Regions from separate parts of the Micromonospora sp. WMMD1082 genome, predicted to be linked through region 2. Evidence: riboswitches for the same ligand, from Rfam matches in the RefSeq annotation. Region 2 holds a riboswitch; each other region holds the start of a gene.
What was found. A riboswitch is a leader RNA that binds a small molecule or an ion and turns the genes downstream of it on or off. The one in region 2 is predicted to bind cyclic di-AMP.

Region 1 (3,911 bases), 1.2 Mb from region 2:
AGGACCAGCTGCTCGCCCGGCTACGCCGGGTCGAGGGCCAGGTACGCGGCATCGAGAAGATGGTCGACGAGGATCGCTACTGCATCGACGTGCTCACCCAGATCTCCGCCATCCAGGCCGCGCTGGACAAGGTCGCCCTCGGTCTGCTCGACGGGCACGCCCGGCACTGCATGCACGAAGGCGCCGCCGAGGGCCGCGCCGACGAGATGGCCACCGAGATGATGGCCGCCGTCGGCCGCCTGATGAAGCGCGGCTGACCCGGGTCGGGTACCGCGACACGCGCTCGCGACCTGCGTTCCGATCTGCGGCTGGTTACCATTCGCACACGATGGCCAGCCGAAACCCGTGCCTTGCGGCCCGCGCCCGCTGTCGGGCGCCCGCCCCCGCCGACCCTCGGCGGCCGCCGAGAGCCCGCATCCGGCTTACGGTACGCAGCCACCACGCCACGCTCAGGCCATTCGGGCCGCGCGTCGCCACGGTCGTCCGGCGACACTGAACCGTCTCGCCCATCGACACGTATTCCGCCCTGAAATCGTTGGGAGACACTGAATGGGCGCCGACCACACCCGTTCCGCTCCGCCCGCCCCGCCCGGGGTGCGGCGGATCCTTGTCGTGACGGTGGTCCCCCTGCTCCTCGCCACCCTGGTCGCCGCCCTCGTGCTCTGGCCCCGGGACGCGCCGCGGCCGGAGGCAGCGGACGACGCGCCCCGCTACCACGGCACGGTCACCCGGGTGGTGAGCGAACCCTGCCCGCCCAACCCCGCGGTCCCGGAGGGCACTCCGACGACGGCGGAGGGGCCGTGCGGCACGGCCACCGTCCGGGTGCAGAGCGGCCCGGACGCCGACCGGGACGTGCAGACGCCCATCCCGGCCGGCCCCGGTGCACCCCGGGTCAGCGTCGGCGACGACATCATCCTGGTCTCGCTGATCGACCCGGAGGACCCCTCGATCAGCACCTACAACATTGCCGAGCACCAGCGCGGCAAGCCGTTGGTGTGGCTGGCCGTGCTCTTCGCCGCCGCCATCGTCGCCTTCGGGCGGCTGCGCGGGCTGGCGGCGCTGGCCGGCCTCGCGGCCAGCTTCGCCATCCTGCTGACCTTCGTGCTGCCCGGCATCAGTGCCGGCCAGCCGCCGCTGGTGGTCGCCATCGTCGGCGCATCGTTGATCATGTTTGTGGTGCTGTACCTGACGCACGGCATATCCGTGCAGACGTCGGTGGCCGTCCTCGGCACGCTCGGCGCCCTGGTGCTGACCGGGCTGCTCGGGCTGGCCGCCACCGGGGCCACCCACCTGACCGGATTCGGCAGCGAGGACGCCACCACGCTGTCCATGTTCCGGGCCGATGTCGACCTGCACGGCCTGCTGCTGGCCGGCATCATCATCGGCTCGTTGGGCGTGCTCGACGACGTCACGGTCACCCAGGCCGCCGCGGTCACCGAGCTGCGCAACGCCAACCCGAACTTCTCCCGCGGCGAGTTGTACCGCTCGGCGACCCGGGTCGGGCGGGCGCACATCGCCTCGGTGGTCAACACCATCGTGCTGGCGTACGCCGGCGCGTCGCTGCCGCTGCTGCTCCTGTTGACTGCGGACACCCGCGCGCTGGGGCAGATCGTGACCAGCGAGTTCCTCACCACGGAGATCGTCCGCAGCGTGGTGGCCACCCTCGGGCTGATCGCCGCCGTACCACTGACCACCGCCCTGGCCGTGGTGGTCAGCACCGCCGGTCGCGGCGGCACCGCCAGCCATGTCGAGGCGGGCGGTCCCACCGGCGAGCCCACCCCCGCAGTCCCCCGGCCGGCGACGGACCGGGCCGAGGCGCTCCACGCCCTCAGCACCCCACCCACCCGTAACACGTCCCCCGCCACCCGCACGGGGTGGCCCGACCCGGACAGGAGCACCGACAGCACATGGTGACACTCCTCAGCGTGACCACCCCCGACGATGCGGCCGAGTTTCGTGTCGCTGGTCACCCACCGCGATTACGAAATGACGCATCTAGCCGGGTTCGGGGCGTAGAAGCACCGATGGACTGTCGGGTAACCTCACTGCCGGTCACCGCCGAAGGCGCGCAGCGGCGCCTGCGGTGCCGCCGCCCAATCGCCGCCAGGCGAGCCGGGAACCCAGGTACGTGGGGTGAATCCGCGAGAGCGGTAGGGACCACTTCCGTCCCGAACCCGTCAGCTAACCCGGTCGGCGGTCGATGGAAGGGACGACAGTGACGGCACCCCTACGCCGCTGGTTGACACCCGTGGTGGCCGTGTTCGCCGCGTTCGCCGTCTTCGCCGGTTCCGTGCCGGCGACGGCCGCGCCGACGAACCCCAAGCCCGCGCAGCATGACGACGACCCGCCGATGCTCAACGATCTGATCGAGGCGACCAACCGGGACTTCTCCAAGGCCAAGGCCAAGCTGGAGAAGTCCAAGAAGAAGCAGCTCCAGTACGCGGTGGAGGTCCGCCGCGCCCAGGCGGACTTGGACGCGATCTCCCCGCAGGTCGCCCAGATCGCCACCCAGTCGTACCGGACGGGCCGGGTCGGCGCGATCGCCATGCTCCTGCAGAGCAACGCCCCCGACTCGTTCATCGACCGTGCCTCCGCACTGGACGAGTTGAACCTGGTCAACGGCAAGAAGCTGGGCGAGGTCAACTCGGTCAAGCTCCGCGCCGAGCAGGCCAAGCTCGCGCTCGACGCCGAGGTACGCGAGCAGCAGAAGCTGACCAACGACATGGCGCGCAAGAAGTCCGAGGCCGAGAAGTCGCTCCGGCTGGTCGGCGGTGTCGGCCTCACCGGCGGACTGGTGGACGCCACCTCCCCGGTGGCCCGGGTCGGCCCCAACCGGGCGTCGGACGGCGGCTGGAAGTCCGAGTCGTGCAACCAGAACGACCCGACCACGTCGGGCTGCATCACGCCCCGGACGCTGCACATGTACAAGGAGGTCAAGCGGGCCGGCTTCAACCGGTTCGTCGGCTGCTTCCGGCCGGGCGACAAGTTCGAGCACCCCAAGGGGCGGGCCTGTGACTGGTCGCTGGAGAACAGCGGCTTCCGCCCCTGGCACAACAACGACACCCGGATCTACGGCAACAACCTGGCGGCATTCCTGGTCCGCAACGCCGACCGGCTGGGCATCTACTACGTGATCTGGAACCGGCAGATCTGGTTCCCGGCGACCGGCTGGAGTTCCTACAGCGGCCCGTCGAACCACACGGACCACGTCCACGTGTCGATGCTCTGAGCGCTCCCGCGCGACGCACCGAGGGCCGTTCCGCCATCCGGCGGGACGGCCCTCGCCGTCGGACCCGGGGCCCGGGCCGTCGGACGCCGGGCGCCCCGGTCAGCCGGCCGGTGCCACCGCGCCGGCCAGTTCGGCGGGCTCCGCGGCCACCGCCCGCACCTCACCGGCGGCCAGCCGGTACGACATGCCGACCACCGCGCACCGCCCGGCGGTCACCTCGGCGGCGAGGGTCGCGGAGGAGTCCAGCATCGCCTCGACGGTCCGCGCGATGTGGATGTCCACGATCCCGTCCAGCTCTCCCACCCCGGCCTCCTGCGCGCGGCGCAGGCTGGGCACCACGGCGTCGACCACGGCACGCAGATGGCCCGAGGGTGCGGTACCGGTGGCCGTCGCCTCGCGGGCCGCCTGCACGGCGCCGCACGAGTCGTGCCCGAGCACCACCACCAGCGGCGTACGCAGCACGGCCACCGCGTACTCCACGCTGCCCAGCACCTCCGGTCCGATGGTGTGCCCGGCGGTGCGGACCACGAAGAGGTCACCCAGCCCACGATCGAAGATGATCTCTGCCGCGAGCCGCGAGTCGGAGCAGCCGACGATCACCGCGAAGGGGTGCTGCTCGGCCGCGACGGCGGCGCGGCGCCCGGCGTTCTGGTTCGGGTGCCGGAGCGTGTCGGTGACGAAC
Region 2 (3,911 bases):
GCGGACCCGGAGAAGGATCAGTTCGGGGTCGCCCACGTCGAGCAGTTCACCTGGAAGGGCCTGCTGGACTTCAGCACCTGCACCGAGTGCGGCCGGTGCCAGTCGCAGTGCCCGGCCTGGAACACCGCCAAGCCGCTGTCACCGAAGTTGCTGGTGCTCAGCCTGCGCGACCACGCGTACGCCAAGGCGCCCTACCTGCTGGCCGGCGGCGGCAAGGACCTCACCGGCGAGGAGAAGGCCACCGCCGCCCAGCTTGCCCACCTCGACGTGCTGGCACTCGCCGAGGCGGAGAAGCCGCTGATCGGTGACGCCGAGTCCGGTGGTGTGATCGATCCGGACGTGCTCTGGTCGTGCACCACCTGCGGCGCCTGCGTGGAGCAGTGCCCGGTGGACATCGAGCACGTCGACCACATCGTCGACATGCGTCGCTACCAGGTGCTCATCGAGTCGAGCTTCCCGTCCGAGGCCGGTGTGATGCTGCGCAACCTGGAGAACAAGGGCAACCCGTGGGGTGCCCCGCCGAACACCCGGGAGGACTGGACCAAGGGCCTCGACTTCGAGGTGCCCCGGGTCGGCGAGGTCGACGACTTCGAGTACCTGTTCTGGGTGGGCTGTGCCGGCGCGTTCGAGGACCGGGCCAAGAAGACCACCCGGGCGGTGGCCACGCTGCTGAACGAGGCGGGCGTCTCCTTCGCCATCCTCGGCGAGGGCGAGACCTGCACGGGCGACCCGGCCCGCCGGATCGGCAACGAGTTCGTCTTCCAGATGCTCGCCCAGCAGAACGTCGAGACCCTCAACGAGGCGTTCGAGGGCCGGGAGAAAGCAACGCGCAAGATCGTCGCCACCTGCCCGCACTGCTTCAACACCCTGGGCAACGAGTACGGCCAGCTGGGCGGCGAGTTCGAGGTGGTGCACCACACCCAGCTGCTGGCACACCTGGTCGGCACCGGCCGGCTCACCCCGGTGCAGCCGATCGACGGCGGGGTGACCTACCACGACCCGTGCTACCTCGGCCGGCACAACCGGGTCTTCACCCCACCGCGCGAGGTGCTCGGCGCGGCCCTCAATGGCGGCCAGAACGGCGCAGCCGGCGCGGGCCGTGACGGCGGCCTGGTCGAGATGCCACGCAACAGCGAACGCTCCTTCTGCTGCGGCGCCGGTGGCGCCCGGATGTGGATGGAGGAGCGGATCGGCAAGCGGATCAACGTGGACCGGGTCGAGGAGGCCATGTCCACCGGGGCGAGGACGGTCGCCGTCGGCTGCCCGTTCTGCTCCACGATGCTCAACGACGGGGTGAACGGCAAGGGCGCCGGCGAGCAGGTCGAGGTGGTCGACGTCGCGAGCGTCCTGCTCCGTTCGGTCCGCCCCGAGCAGGCCGCGGGCGCCGAGGAGAACGCGCCGGTCGCCGGCTGACCGATGGCGTACGCGAGCGCGGCGGCACCCGCACCGGTGCCGCCGCGCCGCTTTGGCATTTACGAACGTAACTGTAACGAATTGGCCGACACCCTTTGTGTGCGACCGGTCGCGCAAAGGTGAATGATCCGTTGGTCGCCTTGATTCCGTACGGCGGCTTCCCTAATGTGAGGCACCGACCGTCGCGGGTCGTCTGTCTCGCCTCCTACCGTTCGCGGGACGCCCGGTGGTCGGTTGCAAAGGAGTCGCTGCCGGTGGCAACCATGCCCCTTCATCGTCATGCGCCGGGACGATCCCGTCCGGGCGGGCTGCGCAGGGCCGCCCGCCAACTGGTCGTTCTGGTCGCCGCCGCCGCGGTCGGTGCCGGCCTGCTCGCCGCCCCCGCGTACGCCGAGCCCTCGGTCGACGAGATCGAGGCGCAGATCGACAAGCAGTGGCAGAAGCTGGAGCCCACCATCGAGCAGTACAACAAGGTGCGCGCTCAGCTGAGGGTCAACCGGCAGAAGTCGGCGGACCTGCAGAAGAAGATCCAGCCGCTGGCCCTGGAATCCGAGCTGGCGATGAACCGGGTGGCCGATCTCGCTTCCCGCTACTACATCACCGGCCCGTCCCAGGAACTCGGCGCGGTGCTGCTCAACGCGAAGCCCGACGAGCTCGGCGAGCAGATGGCCCTCCTCGACCGGCTCGCCGCGCAGGAGCGTCGAGAGCTTGATGGCGTCATGAAGATCCGGAAGAAGTACGACGACCAGAAGGCCAAGCTCGACGCGTTGATCGCCGACCAGGAGGCGAAGGAAAAGCAACTGGCGGCGAAGAAGAAGCAGATCGACGGCGAGATCAAGCGGCTTGAGCGGTCGTTGCCGGTGACCACGGTGAAGACCACCAACTGCCCGACCATCAACGGTGTCGTCAGCGCCGCGGCGCGGACCGCCATCAAGACGGCGTGCGAGCAGGTCGGCAAGCCGTACGTCTGGGGAGCCACCGGGCCGAACTCGTTCGACTGCTCGGGCCTGACCCAGTACGCGTACAAGGCCGCCGGCATCTACCTCACCCACTACACCGGTGCCCAGTGGAACGAGGGCAAGGCCATCTCCCGGGCCGACGCCCGCCCCGGCGATCTCGTCTTCTTCCGCAGCGACGTGAGCCACGTCGGGATCTATCTGGGCAACAACCAGATGGTCCACGCGGCACGGGCCGGCAAGCCGGTCAACGTCTCTCCGATCACGACCATGCCGGTGGCCGGCTTCCGTCGCCCCGGCTGAGTAGTCGACGGACAGCGCCGCTGAGGCTCGGCGGTCGACGCCGCTGAGCGGGCGCGCAGGAACGCCCGAGGGCCCCCGGTCAAGTTGCCGGGGGCCCTCGTCGCTGTCGGATGTCAGCACCGACAGTGACGGTGCGGATCTGTTGCGTATCGACGCCGATCGTCCCTACGCTGGGCAATCGTCGGCCCGGTAGCAGATCCGCCCACCGGGGCGGTAACGGTCCGACACCGTCGAGTCGCTTCCGAGCGAGCCGGGGACCCAGGTACCCGGGGTGAATCCGCGATCGTCGCGGTAGGGCGCCCCCTCCCCGCCCGAACCCGTCAGCTAACCCGGTAGGCGGTATGGGAAGAAGGAGTACGGAGCCCGGTGGCACACCATGCCCCGCGGCCACCGTCGCAGCGGCCCGCCTTGCCGGGCCGCCCGCCGGATGCGCCGCGTTTCCGCTGGTACCGCTGCACCACCGCACTTGCCGCACTCGCCGCGACCGCCGTGATCCTGACCGGTGGCGCGGCAGCGGCCCAGGCCGATCCGACGGTCGCCGACATCGAGCGCCAGATCGACGAGGACTGGAACCGGCTCGAACCCGTCATCGAACGGCACAACGCCACCCGACAGGACCTGGCCGCGAAGCGGCGGCAGGCCGACGCCCTCGCCGCCCGGATGGCACCACTGGAACGCCAGGTGGACGAGGCGATGGACCGGGTCGGCCGGCTGGCCGCCGGGGCGTACAAGGGAGAGCAGGTACGGGCCGTCAACACCCTGCTGGGCAGCCGGTCGCCGGGCGAGGTCATCGAACAGCTCGGCCTGCTCGACCGCTACGCCCGCTACCAGCAGGAGGACGTGCGGCACGCGAGTGGCCTGCGCGACGAACTCGCCGCCGCCAAGGCCGGACTGGACCGCACCATCAACCAACTGGCCCGCACCGAGGCCGAACTCGCGGAGAAGCGGCGGCAGATCGACGCCGAGATCGACCGGTTGCAGCGGCTGCGCACCCAGGCGTACGGCCGGGGGAGCGGTGGCCCGCTGCGACCTGCGCCCTGCCCGGCCGGCTATCCCGGCGGGCCGGCCGGCGAGGCGGTCACGTTCGCCTGCGCCCAGATCGGCAAGCCGTACTCCTGGGGTGCCGAGGGGCCGAACGCGTACGACTGCTCCGGGCTGATGCTGGCCTCGTGGGCGCGGGCCGGGGTGGCGCTGCCGCACAACGCGGCGCGGCAGCGTCAGGTCACCGCCTCGGTCAGC
Region 3 (3,911 bases), 4.4 Mb from region 2:
GTCGGTGAGCGCGTACTCGACCCGCTCGGCCGTCGACCGACGGCTGACCAGTCCGTCACCTTCCAGCAGGCGCAGCGTCCGGGTGAGGATCCGCCTGCTCAGCCCCTGGACCGCGCGGTCGAGTTCGTTGAAGCCGTACGGGCGGTCCTGGAGCACGGCGAGGATCAGCACGCTCCACTTCTCACCGACCCGGCGCAGGATGTCGGTCGCGGCGCAGGCGTCGTGGTCGGCCGGGGTCACGGGAAGTCGCAGTACCGGTGACATCAATGTGCCTTCTTTCGCGCGAGCCGGCCGGATTCCACCATGAAGTATGCGCACAGTGGTGATCACGGGTGGGACACGCGGCATCGGCAGGGCGCTGGCCGACAAGCTCCGGCAGGGCGGAGACCGGGTCATCGCGATCGGCAGCGCCGACGCGGATCTCACGTCGATCCGACAGACCGCCGCGCTGGCGGCCCGGCTGCCCGACCGGATCGACGTGTTGATCCTGTCGGCGGGACGCTTCGACCCGCGGCGGATTCTCACCAGCGAGGGCTTCGAACAGACCTTCGCCATCGGCGTCCTCAGCCGTTACCTGCTCGCCGAACGGCTCCGCCCGGCTCTGGAACGCGCCCCGGCGCCGATCATCGTCAACCTCTGCGGCACCGGTGGAATCCCCGGCGGCCGCATCCACTGGGACGACCTGCAACTGAGCCGGGGATACCGCATGCTCACGGCCATCTTGCAGGGCACCCGCGCCAACGACCTGCTCGGGGTCGGCTTCACCGCCGCCGACGCGCAGAGTCCCATCCGGTACGTGCTGTACAACCCGATGTTCGTCAACAGCGGCATGCATCGTCAGTTCCGCCAGCCCATGCGCACCCTCATCGGCGCGGCGGCGGCCCTCTTCGGATCCGCACCGGACGTCCCGGCCACGCAGCTCGCCGCCCTGCTGGCTGAGCCGCCGGCCGCCCCACTGACCGCGCTCCGCCGTGGCACCCCGGTGCCGCTGACCCGCCCGGAGTTCGACCAGCCCACGGCCATCCGGCTCTACCAGCGTCTCGCCGACCTGACCGCCGCGTACTGAGTCGCGCGGACGGAGTCCGGCTTACCGCGGGTGGAGCCCTCCCGTTGACGGGAAGGCCCCACCTGCGGCAGCTCGTGACCTCAGGCGGAATAACCGCGGGTGGCGGCCCAGTTGGCAAGGTCGATGGTGGTCATCCAGTACGACGGGTAGGACGCGTTGGCCGAGTCGGCGATCCGCACCAGCCGACCGTCGTCCTCGTAGCCAACCACCGCGACGTAGTGTCCGCCGGGGAAGGAGTGCCAGCCCCCGTTGGTGTCGGTGGCACTGCCGGCGATGTTCACCACGACACCCCGGCCGTCGGTGATGGCCGCCACGACGTCGGCCTGGAGCTGATCCATCTGGGCCGGGGTGGCCGCGCCACCGCGAATCATCGTGGTCTGGTACGGGCTGCCCTTGACCGTGGCGTTGAGCACGCGAGTGGTGTCCGCAGCCGAGTTGGTGCCCGCGTACGTGGTGCCGAGCTGACTGGCCAGAGCGTCCTGGCTGCGCTCGATGCCAGCGGCGCTGAGCGCGTTGCGCACGGCGGCCGGGCCGCAGTAGTAGCCGTTCGTCTGGGCCTGGTACTGGTAGTCCAGCAGCTTCGACGCCGGCGGTTTCGGCGCCGCCTTCTTGCTGGTCGCGTCCGGGTCCGGCGTGGCGGAGGTGGCCTTCGGCGAGGGCGACGGAGAGGCGGCGGCGCTGGCGGGAGCCGCGCTGCTCGGCGCGGTCGACGGGGTCTGCTCGCCCCGGGCGTCACTACGGGAGACCGCCGTGTCGCCGCGCAACTCGGCGGTGGTGGTCGTGGTCTGTTCGGTGGCCGGGGTGTCCTCGGTGCCGGTGAGCAGGGCACCGGCGCCGGTCGCCAGCACGAGCGCGGCGGCCGAGGCGGCGACGATCCGGTACGGGCGTTCGGTGGCCAGCCGACGGAGCTGGCGCTGGACAGTGTGCTTCACGGAGATCCTCCACGGGGCTCAGGGGCGCACGGCGCACACGTCTCCGGCGGTCGGCGGCAGGCAGTGCCGGCGACCACCCGGGGGACGCGGATGGACCGTGCAAGGGGATGTGCCCGGGGCACCGGGCGGCGGCGATGGCCGGTATCAGCTCGCGGTCGGGCCGGCGAGCACGGGCACCGCAGTGCCGTGGAGGCGGGGGAACAGCGGGGGAATCACAACGAACTGCACGAGGTGGAAACTCCTTCCGACACCGCCGACCGGGTTAGCTGACGGATTCGGGCGGGAAGATCGCCCTACCGCGGGCCAAGGCTCGCGGATTCACCCCAGTGGTGCAGTGGGTCCCCGGTTCGTGAGATCACGATTGAGCGGGTCGGCGCGGCGTCGCCTTTTGCGATCGGTTACCGCACCGGACGCGCCGACACTACTGGCCGGTCACTGGTAAGCCAACCCCGCTTGAGCTGGCTAAACATGATCCAGCGCGGCAATTTTCGGGTAACCAGCCACTGTCGTCGCTCAATGGGATCCATGGCGTTCCGAGCGCTTTCAGGTGAGAACCGGACGGCTCGTGGACAATGCCCACGAAGATTGCTGCGGTAATCGACCCGTCTACGCGCAGTGACCGATTTCCGGGTGGCTGTGACCCGGCTCACCGAATCTTCAGCCCAACCGGGCGGGCCGCCAGCGCAGGATCGCGACCGGGTGGCCGACGGGGGCCCGGCGCGGGGCGGGAAGACGGTTCGGCCGCAGCCGCTCGGCGGCCGCGTACGCCTCCGCGGAGAGGGTACGGGCCGCTTCGGTGGCGAGTTCCGCCGCCCGCCACAACTCGCGCTCCCGCTCGGCGGCGGCCCGGTAGGCGGCGAGCCGGCTGTCGCGTACCACCCGGGCCAGGACGATCTCCTGCTCGGCCGGGTGGCGCCGGGGATCCCAGCCGGCCCGATGCGCCAGCACGTCGCTGAGCTGCCGGGCGGTCAGGTCTCCACGCCAGTGCGCGGCCATCGCGGCGCGGTGCAGCCAGCGCTCTCGGGCGGCGTACTCGGCGGGGGTGCGGGGCGTACGCGGGGTGGGCAGACCGGCGGTGCCGGCCAACCGCCGGACCGCGGACTCCGCCTCGTCGTACGCGGCCCAGGCGCGGTCCAGCTCCGCCTGGGCGACCCGCCACCCGGTACGCCGCCGGTCGGCGTTCTGGGCGGCGCCGGTCGCCGCGACCGCCACCTCACCGGCGTAGCGGCGCAGGTCGGCCGCCTCGGTCGCGGCCGGATCCTCGCCCCGGTCGGCGGGTTCGTCGGCGGGCAGGGCCGGCTCGGGGCGCGCGACCAGGGCCGTGAGCACGCCCAGCGCGAGCACGAGCAGGACCGACCAGATGGCGGCGGCCCGTGGCACCTCGATCAGGAACTGGTAGAGAACGGTCTTCTCCATGTCGGTACCTCGCGGGGAATCGGTGCGGCGACGGCGGCCGTACCGGCAGCGGATCGTCGTGGCGGGGCCACGAACACGGGGTCGGGCAGTGCGGGCGGTGCCGAACGAACGGCGGACCGGCCGCGACGTCAGGAGGCGGCGTGGGCGGTGCCGGATGGCGGACCGGCCGCGGCTTCAGGAGGCGGCGCGGGCGCGACGTCAGGACGGCGTACCGGCGCGGCTGGCGACGGTGGCGCGGGCGCCTCCGGATCGCGCGGCACGGTCGATGGGGTCAGGAGCGGGGTGGGGCGCGGGTCGCGTGGGCCCCCGCCACGACCGCCGCCGCCAGCGGCGGGATCGGTGCGGTGACCTTCGCGGGAACCGGCGGCCGCGCTGCGGCGGGCGTCGCCGGCACCGATCCCGTCACACCGCCCGGGTCGGCGTGACCAGCGGCACCGCGAACGCTCGGCGCGGCGGGGTCGACCAGCTCGTGGGGCGTGACGAGGTCCCACCCGGCG

Region 1: linked by a shared signal. The riboswitch ahead of O7615_RS18345 (hypothetical protein) and the one ahead of O7615_RS13085 (NlpC/P60 family protein) in region 2 are both predicted to bind cyclic di-AMP.
Region 3: linked by a shared signal. The riboswitch ahead of O7615_RS33330 (C39 family peptidase) and the one ahead of O7615_RS13085 (NlpC/P60 family protein) in region 2 are both predicted to bind cyclic di-AMP.

Annotation. Positions count from the first base shown of each region.
Region 1 covers NZ_JARUBM010000002.1:3,996,975-4,000,885, reverse strand. Annotated here, with positions in the region: gene O7615_RS18355 (metal-sensitive transcriptional regulator) at 1-257, shown strand, start outside; gene O7615_RS18350 (YibE/F family protein) at 550-1,914, shown strand; cyclic di-AMP (ydaO/yuaA leader) riboswitch at 2,081-2,212, shown strand; gene O7615_RS18345 (hypothetical protein) at 2,216-3,229, shown strand; gene O7615_RS18340 (carbonic anhydrase) at 3,329-3,911, opposite strand, start outside.
Region 2 covers NZ_JARUBM010000002.1:2,839,029-2,842,939, forward strand. Annotated here, with positions in the region: gene O7615_RS13075 ((Fe-S)-binding protein) at 1-1,413, shown strand, start outside; gene O7615_RS13080 (C40 family peptidase) at 1,662-2,672, shown strand; cyclic di-AMP (ydaO/yuaA leader) riboswitch at 2,891-3,026, shown strand; gene O7615_RS13085 (NlpC/P60 family protein) at 3,039-3,911, shown strand, end outside.
Region 3 covers NZ_JARUBM010000002.1:7,242,003-7,245,913, forward strand. Annotated here, with positions in the region: gene O7615_RS33320 (helix-turn-helix domain-containing protein) at 1-264, opposite strand, end outside; gene O7615_RS33325 (SDR family NAD(P)-dependent oxidoreductase) at 311-1,066, shown strand; gene O7615_RS33330 (C39 family peptidase) at 1,147-1,998, opposite strand; cyclic di-AMP (ydaO/yuaA leader) riboswitch at 2,235-2,376, opposite strand; gene O7615_RS33335 (hypothetical protein) at 2,656-3,414, opposite strand; gene O7615_RS33340 (hypothetical protein) at 3,686-3,911, opposite strand, start outside.